DNA from 3 places in the Undibacter mobilis genome. Region 1 is predicted to be linked to each of the others. Evidence: predicted binding sites of a transcription regulator. Region 1 holds the regulator's gene; each other region holds the start of a gene.
The links. Region 1 encodes LexA, which represses DNA repair genes until DNA is damaged. Its sites were predicted from a motif close to TGTTCNNNNTGTGTTCNG; they were not measured.

Region 1 (3,963 bases):
CAGCCGGTCAACGACGCCATGTATGTCTCGAGCCTGGCGCATGTGCTGTCGATCTCCGGCTATCACATGGCGGTTGTTGCCGGCATGGTGTTCTTCACCATTCGCGCCGTGCTGGCGATCTTTCCAGCGCTGGCGCTGCGTCGTCCGATCAAGAAATGGGCAGCCTTGGGCGCGCTCGGCGCGGCGACGTTCTATCTGATGCTGTCCGGCGCCGAGGTAGCGACGCAGCGCTCCTACATCATGGTCGCCATCGTGCTCGTCGGCGTGATGGCCGATCGCCCGGCAATCACCTTCCGCACCCTGACCGTCGCCGCGCTGGTTGTCATGGCACTGACGCCGCAAGCGGTGGTGCATCCGAGCTTCCAGATGTCGTTCGCTGCGACCTTGGCGCTGGTCGCCGGCTATCAGATCTCGCTGCGCTGGCAGGCCGGCGCGGAGAGCCCGCTCGCCGCCCGCATCGCCCTGTGGGGTGGGCGCGAAATTGCCGCGCTGATCCTGGCCTCGCTGGTCGCGGGCCTCGCCACCACGCCGTTCGCCGCCTATCACTTTCATCGTATCGCGCCTTACGGCGTCATCGCCAATTTGCTGGCCATGCCGGTGGTCTCGGTGCTCGTCATGCCGATGGGCGTTGCCGGCGCGCTCACAATGCCTTTCGGCTTCGATGCCGTGTTCTGGAAGCTGATGGGGCTCGGGCTCGACTGGATGATCGCGGTGGCGCTGTGGGTGACGCAATTGCCCGGCGCAGTCGGCCCGATGCCGGCTTTCGGTATCGCGCCGCTGCTCTTGGTGACCCTGGGGCTGCTGCTGCTGTGCCTGCTGCGCTCGCCATTGCGCTGGAGCGGCGCTGCTTGCGTAGCGCTGTCAGCGATTTGGGCGCTGGCGACGCCGCAGCCCGATGTGTTGATGGCAAGCGACGGACAGACCGCGGCAGTCCGGGGCGCGGCCGGGCGATGGGTTATTCTGCAGCGGGGGCGCGACGGCTTCGCGATCAAGGAATGGCTGGCGGCCGATGGTGATATGCGCAGCGCCGACCATGCCAGCCTCAAAGACGGCGTCCGCTGCGATGCCATGGGCTGCACCGCGATACTGCGTGACGGCCGCGTGGTCGCGTTCGCCGCGTCGGTGGACGCCTTTGCCGAGGACTGCGCACGCGCCGCTGTCGTTCTGTCGTCGCGCACGGCGCCGGGCCAATGCGACGCGCGGCTCATCGATCGGGCGGCGTGGCGGCGCCACGGCGCAGCCGCGCTTTACCGCAACGGGGACGGCTTCGATATCGAGGTAGCGCGGCCGCCGACGCAAGACCGGCCCTGGGCGAGGGCGCGCACGGTGCTGGCGGCCGGCGAAGCCGGATCAACCGGTGCGCGCCGCCCGCAACGGGATGCGACGCCGCCGACGGAGGACCTGGAAGCGGGGGATTAGCGGGGCTGACGGTCAGTACCGCCGGAACATCGCCACCAGCTTGCCCTGGATGCGCACGCGGTTGGGCGGCAGGATACGCACCTCATAAGCGGCATTGGCCGGCTCGAGCGCGATGGAAGCGCCGCGGCGGCGGAAGCGCTTCAGCGTGGCCTCCTCGTCGTCAATCAGCGCCACCACGATATCGCCGGTGTCGGCACCCTCGGAGCGTCGGATGAGGGCGATGTCGCCGTCGAGAATGCCGGCGTCGATCATCGAGTCGCCGCGCACTTCCAGCGCGAAATGCTCGCCGTTCGAGAGCAGCTCGGGCGGCATGTTGATGACATGGCTGCGCTGCTGGATCGCCTCGATCGGCGTACCGGCGGCGATGCGGCCCATGACCGGCACCGAAATCGGCCGTGTCGCATCGTCTTCGGTGACGACAGGCCGGGCCTTGCCGAGATTGCCCTCAATGACACTGGGGTTGAAGCCACGGGCGCGGCCATTGCCGCCGCCGCCAAGGCCGTGCTGGACCGAATCCGGCAGCTTGATCACCTCGATGGCGCGGGCGCGGTTGGCGAGGCGGCGGATGAAGCCACGCTCTTCCAGAGCGGTGATCAGACGGTGAATGCCCGATTTCGAGCGCAGGTCCAGCGCATCCTTCATTTCATCGAAGGAGGGCGGTACGCCGGTTTCGGTCAACCGTTCGTGGATGAACCGCAGGAGTTCGAATTGTTTGCGCGTTAGCATCGCTTGTGGGCCTCCGGTCGCGGCGACTCCGCGGCCTGATTGGCGCGGAATCATCCGAAACAAAGCATGAACGGACACTATCTGTTCGATATGTGTTCCGCAACCACTTAATTTGACGTGAACAAGTCGAGAGGCCGCTAAAACCCGAACTTAAGGATGCGGCAGCGGCTGCCGGCCCCGGCCGCGGGGGCGTGCGGCTCACGAATCAACAGGCAGTCCGCCTGCGATAACGGGGCCATCAGGGAACTGTCCTGATTGGCGACCGGCGTGGCGATCAGTCCGTCCGGGCCCATCGCCAGCGTAGCGCGCAGGTAGTCGGCACGCTCGTCATTGGCAGGCAGATCGCGGCCGAGAAGGGCCGGTTCGGACTGGGGGACGACATCGGAGCGGCCCGACAGCGTGCGCAGCAGCGGCAGCAGAAACAGGAAAGCACAGACGTAAGACGATACCGGATTGCCCGGCACGCCGAGCACATGCATCGGACCGAGCCGCCCGTGCATCATCGGCCGGCCCGGTCGCAGGGCGACGCGCCAGAACGACAGATCGAGCCCTTCGGCGGCCAGCGCCTTCTGCACCAGATCGTGGTCGCCGACCGAGGCGCCGCCGCTGGTGAGCAGCACGTCGGCTTTGGCGTCGCGGGCGCGACGAATGCGGACACCGATATCGTCCAGCGTATCGCGGGCAACGCCGAGATCGATTACGTCGCCACCCGCCGAGCGGACCAGCGCCGACAAGGCAAAGCCGTTGGAATAGACGATCTGGCCGGGGCCGGGCTCGCCGCCAGGCAGGATCAGTTCGTCGCCGGTGCCGAGCACAGCGATTACGGGCCGGCGATGGACCCGCAGCCGCGGGTGGTTCATCGCGGCCGCCAGCATAACGTCACGGTCGGTCAGCAACCGCCCTTTGGCGAGCAGCACGGCGCCTTGTTTGAAATCGATGCCGGCGTAGCGGACGTTGCGGCCTTTGGAGGTGGCTTTCTCGACCGTGACCTTATCGCCGTCGCGGCGGGTGAGCTCCTGGATGACGACGGTGTCGGCGCCATCCGGCAGCACGCCGCCGGTGAAGATGCGCGCCGCTTCGCCTTGGCCGATGCGGCCAGAGAAGGGATGGCCGGCGGCGACCTCGCCAATCACCTTGAGCGGTGTCGGCGCGTTGGCGATGTCGTCGGCGCGCACGGCGTAACCATCCATGGCCGAAACATTGGCGGGCGGCTGTGTACGCAAGGCGGTCAGGTCTTCGGCGAGAACGCGGCCCGGCGCATCGCTCAACGGAACGTCTTCGGTGCCCAGTGCCGCGGTGTCGGCCAGCACCCGCGCCAACGCTTCGGCGACCGGCATCAGGGCCATTGTTACGCTTCCGCCTTGTACGGTCCCGACTTGCCGCCGGTCTTTTCGAGCAGGCGGATGCCCTCAATGCGCATCGACTTCTCGATGGCTTTGGCCATGTCGTAGATGGTGAGGCAGGCGATCGAGACCGCGGTCAGCGCCTCCATCTCGACGCCGGTCTTGCCGGTGACCTTGACGGTCGCCTGTACCAGGAAGCCCGGAAAGCTGTGCTCCGGAAAGATATCGACCGCCACCTTGGTAATCGGCAGCGGATGACACAGCGGGATCAGGCCGTGCGTGTGTTTGGCTGCCATGATGCCAGCGAGCCTTGCCGCGCCGAGTACATCGCCCTTCATGGCGTTGCCGGCGATGACAGCGTCCAGCGTTTCCTTGCGCATGATGACGCGGCCCTCGGCGCGCGCGACGCGCTCGGTCGGCGCCTTGGCCGAAACGTCGACCATGTTGGCCTTGCCGGTCTGGTCGATGTGGCTGA
Region 2 (3,963 bases), on a different contig from region 1:
TCAGAGTATATTGGGCTTCCGGTCGTGCTCCTAGACAGGCGTGTGGGGTCCGATGGGGTCCCTTATGCTCGCCAAGAGGAGCCCGCCGGTGTGCTGGCTGGCCGAAGTAGGCCAGTCGGGAAAGCAAAATAGGTCAGTGCTCATTTTGGGTGCGGAGGCATGCGAAGCCCTGACCGAGAGGTTGAGGCTTCTGCGTTAGGCTTCTCTCTTGCTCATGGGCCCCAAAGTGATTCGCCGGGCTCTTCTGCGTGACAGATTTGCAAAAATACAGTGATATTAGGTACTTAAGATGGTGTCTGGCGTGCAACACTACCTAAAGTTAATGTGGCTCGGAACACGCCTCGTATTGACGGGTTGTTAAAGGCGACCCTATATAAGGGCCGAACTAGCCCCCCGTCGGACTTGGCCAGCAATGGCCCCCGACGGGGTTATTATTTGGGGCTAGTGCCATGGCCATTGTAGAGCCTGACGTAAAGCGCGCGATGGCCTTTTTTGACGGCCAGAATCTCTATCGCCACGCCAAAGACGCCTTCGGTCATCACCACCCAAATTACGATCCAATAAAGCTACATGCAGCCGTGTGTGCAGCTCAAGGATGGGTGCCTAATCTGGTTCGTTTTTACACGGGTGTGCCTAACGCAATGCGAGATCCCATGTGGGCTCCGTATTGGTCTAACCGCGTTCTGTCGCTCAAACGTCAAGGCGTGTCGGTGACGACACGCCCAATTCGATACCACACCGAAATTGTCACCGACGAAGATGGAAAACCGCGTGAGATTGTTACGCCACAAGAAAAGGGAGTAGATGTCCGACTTGCGCTGGATGTCGTCTCTAGAGCGCGGCGCAAAGAATACAATGTCGCTGTTATCTATAGCCAAGACCAAGATTTGTGTGAGGTGGTTCAAGAGATAAAGGAGATTGCTAAGGAGCAATCTCGTTGGATCAAGGTCGCTTGCGCTTATCCTCATGGGCCAAACGCCACGTCTAGACGTGGGGTTGATGGAACGGACTGGATTCAGATGGATCAAGTATTTTATGATGCTTGCCTTGATCCAAGAGACTACCGACCAAAGAAATAACTACTCCTTTCCTCAGTCAATTGCCGTGAATCGCTTGCGCCGATCCGGCGCGGTCACAACCGGATCAATCGACTGTGTCGTTAGCGCCGCATCGAGCAAATCCCCGATCTTCGAAACCCGATCGCTAATGCCGAGGCCATGGCCGGCGTAGCTCGCAGCGTCTCACGGACGCGGCAAAGATTGTAGTGCGCGACATAGAGCGACACCGCCGCGCAATGAATTGCAGCGGTATGTCCAAACCTTCCTGCCTGATTTTTATGAGGAAATCTTTCGGCTGCGCGGTATGAAGTATCCTAGGGACACTGTTCAGCGCCCTAGGTATTTCGAAAGCCTGACGAACGATATTATTTATGACCGCCTTGCGCCCGGTGTTCTGGAAGAATTTAATAAGGTCAATCCGAAGGATGAAGTAACGGGCCGTCGCCGGCATAAAAACCTCCAGTGGCTCACGAACAATGCGGGCTATCCAAAATTGCCCGAGCATCTAGGAGCGGTAATTGCGACTATGCGAATGAGCGCCGATTGGCACGATTTCAAAGCCAAGCTAGACAAATATTACCCGGCCCAGGGTAAGCAAACGCAGCTTTCTTTTGAGTACGCAAAAGAACAGGCTGACGAATCTGGCAAGGTCTGTAACGAAAGAGGCCGCCACCTAGGGCGGCCACTGGCACATGCATCCCAACCCGAAATGGCAAGAGATATTAAGTCTCTTCGACGCGCTTATCGCTGAGTATGCAGCCTACAAATCTCGGAACCTTTCAGGTCTGAGCGCCGAACAGGTCCAGTTTTCATCTGAGGTCGAAAAGCGGCTTTGGCAGATGCGATGGAGCATTCTCCAAATTTCTGAAATGCAATTGGCTGCGAATGCGGCACATATGCAAACTGTATTCATGGCATTTTCCGACACGAAGGCGGCCGATACGCTTTTAGAAGAAGCAATGCACATAACTGGTATTTTGGAACTATTGACCGAGGCATTTTACTTTGTCGGGTGGCGGACGGTACTGGCTTTAAGGCTCCTGCCTGGTCTGAAGAACTTTGAAAGTGTTGGTATGCGTGACGTTCGAAATCGAATTATCGAACATCCCGACAAACCAAGCGGCATAGTCAATCAGCAATTTTCTGTCGGTCGAGTAGATGAAGGTGAGGGGCCGAGACTGAAGGGGGCGCCTCCCGGCGAGACACGTTTTCTCGACAACGGACTGCTGGCCAACGCAAAGGAGTTTGCGGACCGACTTCTGCCGCGACTAAAAGCAAACTAGGCCACCTCTGTTCTTAAAACCGGCCACTAGGGGGTCGAAACAGGCCAGCACCCAATCAACGAAAAGAACATATTGCGAACAGAGAACAAATAGTGTACATATTGATTCAACGTCGATCACGGCCCGCCGGGTAGGGGGATGCCCCTGCACCTTACGTTGTCGGGGGTCGAATCTGAGGCCATATAGGAGCGCCATCATGAGTCAGCCTGCCCTGCGTGTCGTCGAAGGATCGTCCATGGACAAGTCCAAAGCCCTCTCTGCTGCGCTTAGCCAGATCGAGCGACAGTTCGGCAAGGGCTCGGTGATGAAGCTCGGCAAGTCCGACAAGTCGATGGACATCGAGGTGGTCTCGACCGGGTCGCTCGGGCTGGACATCGCGCTCGGCGTCGGCGGCCTGCCGCGCGGCCGCATTGTCGAGATTTACGGGCCGGAATCGTCCGGCAAGACCACTTTGTCACTGCACACCATTGCCGAAGCCCAGAAGAAGGGCGGCATCTGCGCCTTCGTCGACGTCGAGCACGCGCTCGACCCGATCTATGCGCGCAAGCTCGGCGTCAATGTCGATGAGCTTCTGATCTCGCAGCCGGATGCCGGCGAGCAGGCGCTCGAGATCGCCGACACTTTGGTGCGCTCCGGCGCGGTCGATGTGCTGGTGGTCGACTCGGTCGCCGCCCTGGTGCCGCGCTCCGAACTCGAAGGCGAAATGGGCGACGTGCAGCCGGGTTCGCAGGCGCGCCTGATGAGCCAGGCGCTGCGCAAGCTGACCGCCTCGATTTCCAAATCGAAGACCATGGTGATCTTCATCAACCAGATCCGCATGAAGATCGGCGTGATGTACGGCTCGCCGGAGACGACCTCGGGCGGCAATGCGCTCAAGTTCTACGCCTCGGTGCGCCTCGACATCCGCCGCATCGGCGCCATCAAGGACCGCGACGAGGTCATCGGCAACCAGACCCGCGTCAAGGTGGTCAAGAACAAGCTGGCGCCGCCGTTCAAGCAGGTCGAATTCGACATCATGTACGGCGAGGGCGTGTCCAAGACCGGCGAACTCATCGACCTCGGCGTCAAGGCCAATGTCGTCGAGAAGTCCGGCGCCTGGTATTCCTACGACAGCCAGCGCATCGGTCAGGGCCGCGAGAACGCCAAGGTGTTCCTCAAGCAGAATCCGGATGTCGCGGCCAAGATCGAAGCTGCCGTGCGCGCCAATTCCGGCGTCATTGCCGAAGTCATCGATGCGGGCGATTCCGGCGACAAGGACGACGACGCGCTGGAGGCTTGAAAAGCTCCGGGCACGCCGGATGATCGTGGCGTAACGCCACGCTCCGGCGCCGGTCTCGGCGGTGAAAGCCTCTCTGTAGCGGGAGAGGCGGCAGCCGTCGCGGAACCGGCACAGGCGAAGACCTCGTCTTCGCTTGAAGCGCCCAAGCCGACCCATATGTCGACCCAGATGCCGACCGATACGTCTGCGGTGACCGAGACGATTGACGCGGCGACCGGCGAAATCATCGTGCTGTCGCGCCACAAGGCGGCGGCCGAAACCAAAGCAGCGGTGGCGGAAGAGAAAGTGACGCCGCTGGCCAAGCCCGAGAAGCGCAAGAATTTCAAGGAACGCGCCAAGGACA
Region 3 (3,963 bases), 130 kb from region 1:
CGCCATGACGCAGGAGACCTATTTCGCGGCGCAGGCAATCTATAACGGCTGGGCGCTGTTCGGCATTGCCTCGTTCGGCGCGCTCGCCGCCAATGCCGTGCTGGCCGTTGCCCTGCGACGGCAGGCGATGCCGTTCCGACTCATGTTGCTTGCGGTCGTGTGCCTCGCCGGAGGCCTCGCGATCTTTTTCGCCTTCACCTATCCCGCCAATGTCGCGACGGCGAACTGGACCGTGGCGCCGGCCGGTTGGCAGGCGCTGCGCTGGCAATGGGAAATGTCGCACGCCGCCAATACGGCACTGACGCTCGCGGGATTCTGCGCGCTGTGTCTGGCAACGCTGCTGACCGAGCGCACGTAACCTGCGCGAGCGTTAGGCCGGTGCCCTACATCGGGCACTTCATCCTGTTCGGCTTCCAGCTGATGACCCGGAGCGACCACGCCCCGCACAGGAAGTTGTAATCGCCCTTCTCGCCGACCAGCGTCACGCCGATGCCGGCCGGCACAGACGCTCCGATCAGGGCATACGAAGACTTGCCGGTCTTCAGCATCGTGCAGAACGGCACTTTGAAGCTGGTGCAGCCGCTGGCAAAAACCTTGTTGCCGCGCATTTTCTCTGCCGACCAGGCGGCAGTGGACGCCGCAACGCACAGTGCGCCGGTGAGCGCAATCAACAGAACGCGATGCATGACAGACCTCCCCGTGAGCCGTTGAAACGGGAGCGATCTAACCATGCATCGCGGACGCTTACAATCTATGCGTTAGCGGCCACGGGCCATTACAACCGATTTCAGAACGGGATCTCGTCGTCCATGTCGTTGCTGCGGCCACCGCCGCCGGCCATCGCCGGCTGCCGGCGCGGCGCGCTCGACGACGGGCCGCTGGAGCCGAAGTCGTCGCTCGATCCGAAGTCGCCGCCGCTCGCACCGCCGCCGCCGCTGCGGCCGTCAAGCATGGTCAGCACCGAGTTGAAGCCCTGCAGCACGACCTCGGTCGAGTAGCGATCCTGACCGTCCTTGTCCTGCCACTTGCGAGTCTGCAGCGCGCCCTCGAGATAAACCTTGGCGCCCTTCTTCAGATACTGCTCGATGACCTTGCACAGGCCTTCGTTGAACACGACGACGCGGTGCCACTCGGTCTTTTCCTTGCGCTCACCGGTGTTCTTGTCGCGCCACGTTTCCGATGTCGCGATGCGCAGATTGGCGATCGGCCGGCCGTCCTGCGTGCGCCGAATTTCCGGATCGGCGCCCAGATTGCCGATCAAAATCACTTTGTTGACGCTACCCGCCATGATGCTCTCCGCCTGGCTGACCGATCTGCCGACAAAAGCCGAACCGAACCGTTCTTGAACCTAATCTTGCGCCACAGCTGATCCTAAACAGCTTAGGCGCAACGCAACCGGTCGCCGCTTCCGTTAAAAGGGTCCGCTCGCCGTGCGGCGTTCCCTGCCAATCTCACCCTACCGGCGCGGCATGGGAGGCGTCTCAGGTCGCCGCCTGTAATCCACAGCGGATCATGCCCCGCTTCGGGCGCCGACGACAGCGACGTAGCCACAGCGCCGAATGTTCTTATTTTGTTCTAGTTATCGAGCCCGCCTTTGTCAAATGGGTCGAGACAGCGTGTGGCACCCGCATTGCCGGAATGGTCGGCTGACGACACAACCCTGGCCTGTAGAAAAGTTCCCGCAATGGAACTTTTCGATCCCGGAGTTCCAAAATAGATTATAAGTTCCAGTAGCTTATATGCAACAGCTTTTACGCGAACATCGGATATAGGTTGCACACTACGCAGGTATTGCTTTCTTCTGCGCGTCCAAACCGGGAGCTTCTGATGCGATCAATTCATCTTTTCACTGCAGCGCTGGCCGTCATCGGCCTTACTGGCGCCGCCTCTGCCGCCGACATGCCGGCGCGCAACTACACCAAGGCTCCGCCGATGGTGGCTGGCTATAACTGGACCGGCCTCTACGCCGGCCTGAACGGCGGCTACGGCTGGGTCGACACTGGCGGCAACCCCGGCGGCTTCGTCGGCGGCGGCCAGATCGGCTACAACTGGCAGGCCTATGGCAGCCCGCTGGTGCTCGGCCTCGAAGCCGACATCCAGGGTGCCGACATCGACGAAACCGTGACCGGTGGCGGCATCTCGACCACCACCCGCATCAACGCCTTCGGCACCGTGCGCGGCCGTATCGGTTATGCCTGGGACCGCTTCATGGTCTACGGCACCGGCGGTTTCGCCTATACCCGCACCGAACTGAGCGCCACCAACGGCGTTGCTTCGGTTTCGGACAAGTCCTGGAGCTCGGGCTACACGCTCGGCGGCGGCCTCGAATGGGGTGCCTGGGATCGCTGGACCGTCAAGGCCGAGTACCTCTTCATTCACTCGGGCGACGTCAACCTGAACCTTGCCGGCGTTCCGGTGTCGGGCAACTACGACTTTAGCGTCGTGCGCGCCGGCCTGAACTACCGCTTCTAAGTTTCGCATCGACGAGACTGAAAAGGCCGGCCTCGTGCCGGCCTTTTTTTTGTGGTTTTGCGATGTATTTCCCCGCGCAGCGACATTGTCCGGCCACCGGTTATCCCCATATCGCAGCCGGCCGCAGCGAAAGCGTGCGCCGCCCCTAGCGAACCGGACCCGTTCTCACTACGTTCCACCCTGTCGTGTGCTCCAGCGGACCCAGTCGGTCGCCGGAACGCCGGCCTTTTGCCGCGCCAACAGGTTCTTCCGTGCCCATGAACGACAGAGCAACCGACAAATCCGCCAAACGCGCCCTCGACTCCCGCCAGATCACCATCCGCGGCGCCCGCGAGCACAATCTCAAGAACGTCGACGTCGTGATCCCGCGCGACCAGCTTGTGGTGTTCACGGGCCTGTCAGGTTCCGGCAAGTCGTCGCTCGCCTTCGACACCATCTATGCCGAGGGCCAGCGCCGCTACGTCGAGTCGCTGTCGGCTTACGCGCGCCAGTTCCTCGAGATGATGCAGAAGCCGGACGTCGACCAGATCGACGGCCTCTCCCCGGCCATCTCCATCGAGCAGAAGACGACGTCGAAGAACCCGCGCTCGACCGTCGGCACCGTGACCGAGATCTACGACTACATGCGTCTGCTGTGGGCGCGCGTCGGCATTCCCTATTCGCCCGCCACCGGCCTGCCGATTGAATCGCAGACCGTGTCGCAGATGGTCGACCGCGTCCTCGCGTTGCCCGAAGGCACGCGCATCTATGTGCTGGCCCCGGTCGTGCGCGGCCGCAAGGGCGAGTACAAGAAGGAGCTCGCCGAGTACATGCGCAAGGGCTATCAGCGCGTGAAGATCGACGGCGAATTCCACGAGATCAGCGAGGTCAAGCCGCTCGACAAGAAGTTCACCCACGACATCGATGTCGTGGTCGATCGTCTGGTCGTGAAGTCCGACATCACCGCGCGCCTCGCCGACTCGCTGGAGCAGTGCCTCAAGCTCGCCGAAGGCCTCGCCGTGGTCGAGCTTGCCGACGCCAAGGCGACCGGCGCCGCCGCCAATCGCGGCCGCAACGCCACCCACGAGCGGCTGATCTTCTCGGAAAAATTCGCCTGCCCGGTCTCCGGCTTCACCATTTCGGAAATCGAGCCGCGGCTGTTTTCATTCAATAACCCGTTCGGCGCCTGCCCGGCCTGCGGCGGTCTCGGCGTCGAGCAGCATATCGATGCCGAGCTGGTGATCCCGGACCGCGACGCCAAGGTCGGCAAGGGTGCCATCGCGCCCTGGGCCAAGTCGTCGTCGCCTTATTACACGCAGACGCTCGAGGCGCTCGGCAAGCACTACAAGTTCACGCTCGACACCAAGTGGAAGGACCTCGGCAAGAAGACCCAGGAGGCTATCCTCTACGGCTCCGGCGAGGACGAGATCAAATTCGTCTATGACGACGGCATGCGCGGCTACACCACCAAGAAGCCGTTCGAGGGCGTCATCACCAATCTCGAACGCCGCT

Region 2: the regulator LexA is predicted to act here: its motif matches at 2,405-2,422, upstream of recA (recombinase RecA).
Region 3: the regulator LexA is predicted to act here: its motif matches at 1,561-1,578, upstream of DXH78_RS17910 (single-stranded DNA-binding protein).

What each region holds. Positions count from the first base shown of each region.
Region 1 is NZ_QRGO01000003.1:218,556-222,518, reverse strand. Features, by position in the region: gene DXH78_RS18515 (ComEC/Rec2 family competence protein) at 1-1,419, shown strand, start outside; gene lexA (transcriptional repressor LexA) at 1,432-2,145, opposite strand; gene DXH78_RS18505 (molybdopterin molybdotransferase MoeA) at 2,283-3,491, opposite strand; gene moaC (cyclic pyranopterin monophosphate synthase MoaC) at 3,494-3,963, opposite strand, start outside.
Region 2 is NZ_QRGO01000001.1:2,548,367-2,552,329, forward strand. Features, by position in the region: gene DXH78_RS12000 (NYN domain-containing protein) at 450-1,079, shown strand; gene DXH78_RS12005 (P63C domain-containing protein) at 1,300-1,809, shown strand; gene DXH78_RS12010 (hypothetical protein) at 1,751-2,341, shown strand; gene recA (recombinase RecA) at 2,538-3,620, shown strand; gene DXH78_RS12020 (hypothetical protein) at 3,777-3,963, shown strand, end outside.
Region 3 is NZ_QRGO01000003.1:92,348-96,310, reverse strand. Features, by position in the region: gene DXH78_RS17920 (DUF1772 domain-containing protein) at 1-358, shown strand, start outside; gene DXH78_RS17915 (hypothetical protein) at 384-686, opposite strand; gene DXH78_RS17910 (single-stranded DNA-binding protein) at 788-1,288, opposite strand; gene DXH78_RS17905 (outer membrane protein) at 1,828-2,472, shown strand; gene uvrA (excinuclease ABC subunit UvrA) at 2,730-3,963, shown strand, end outside.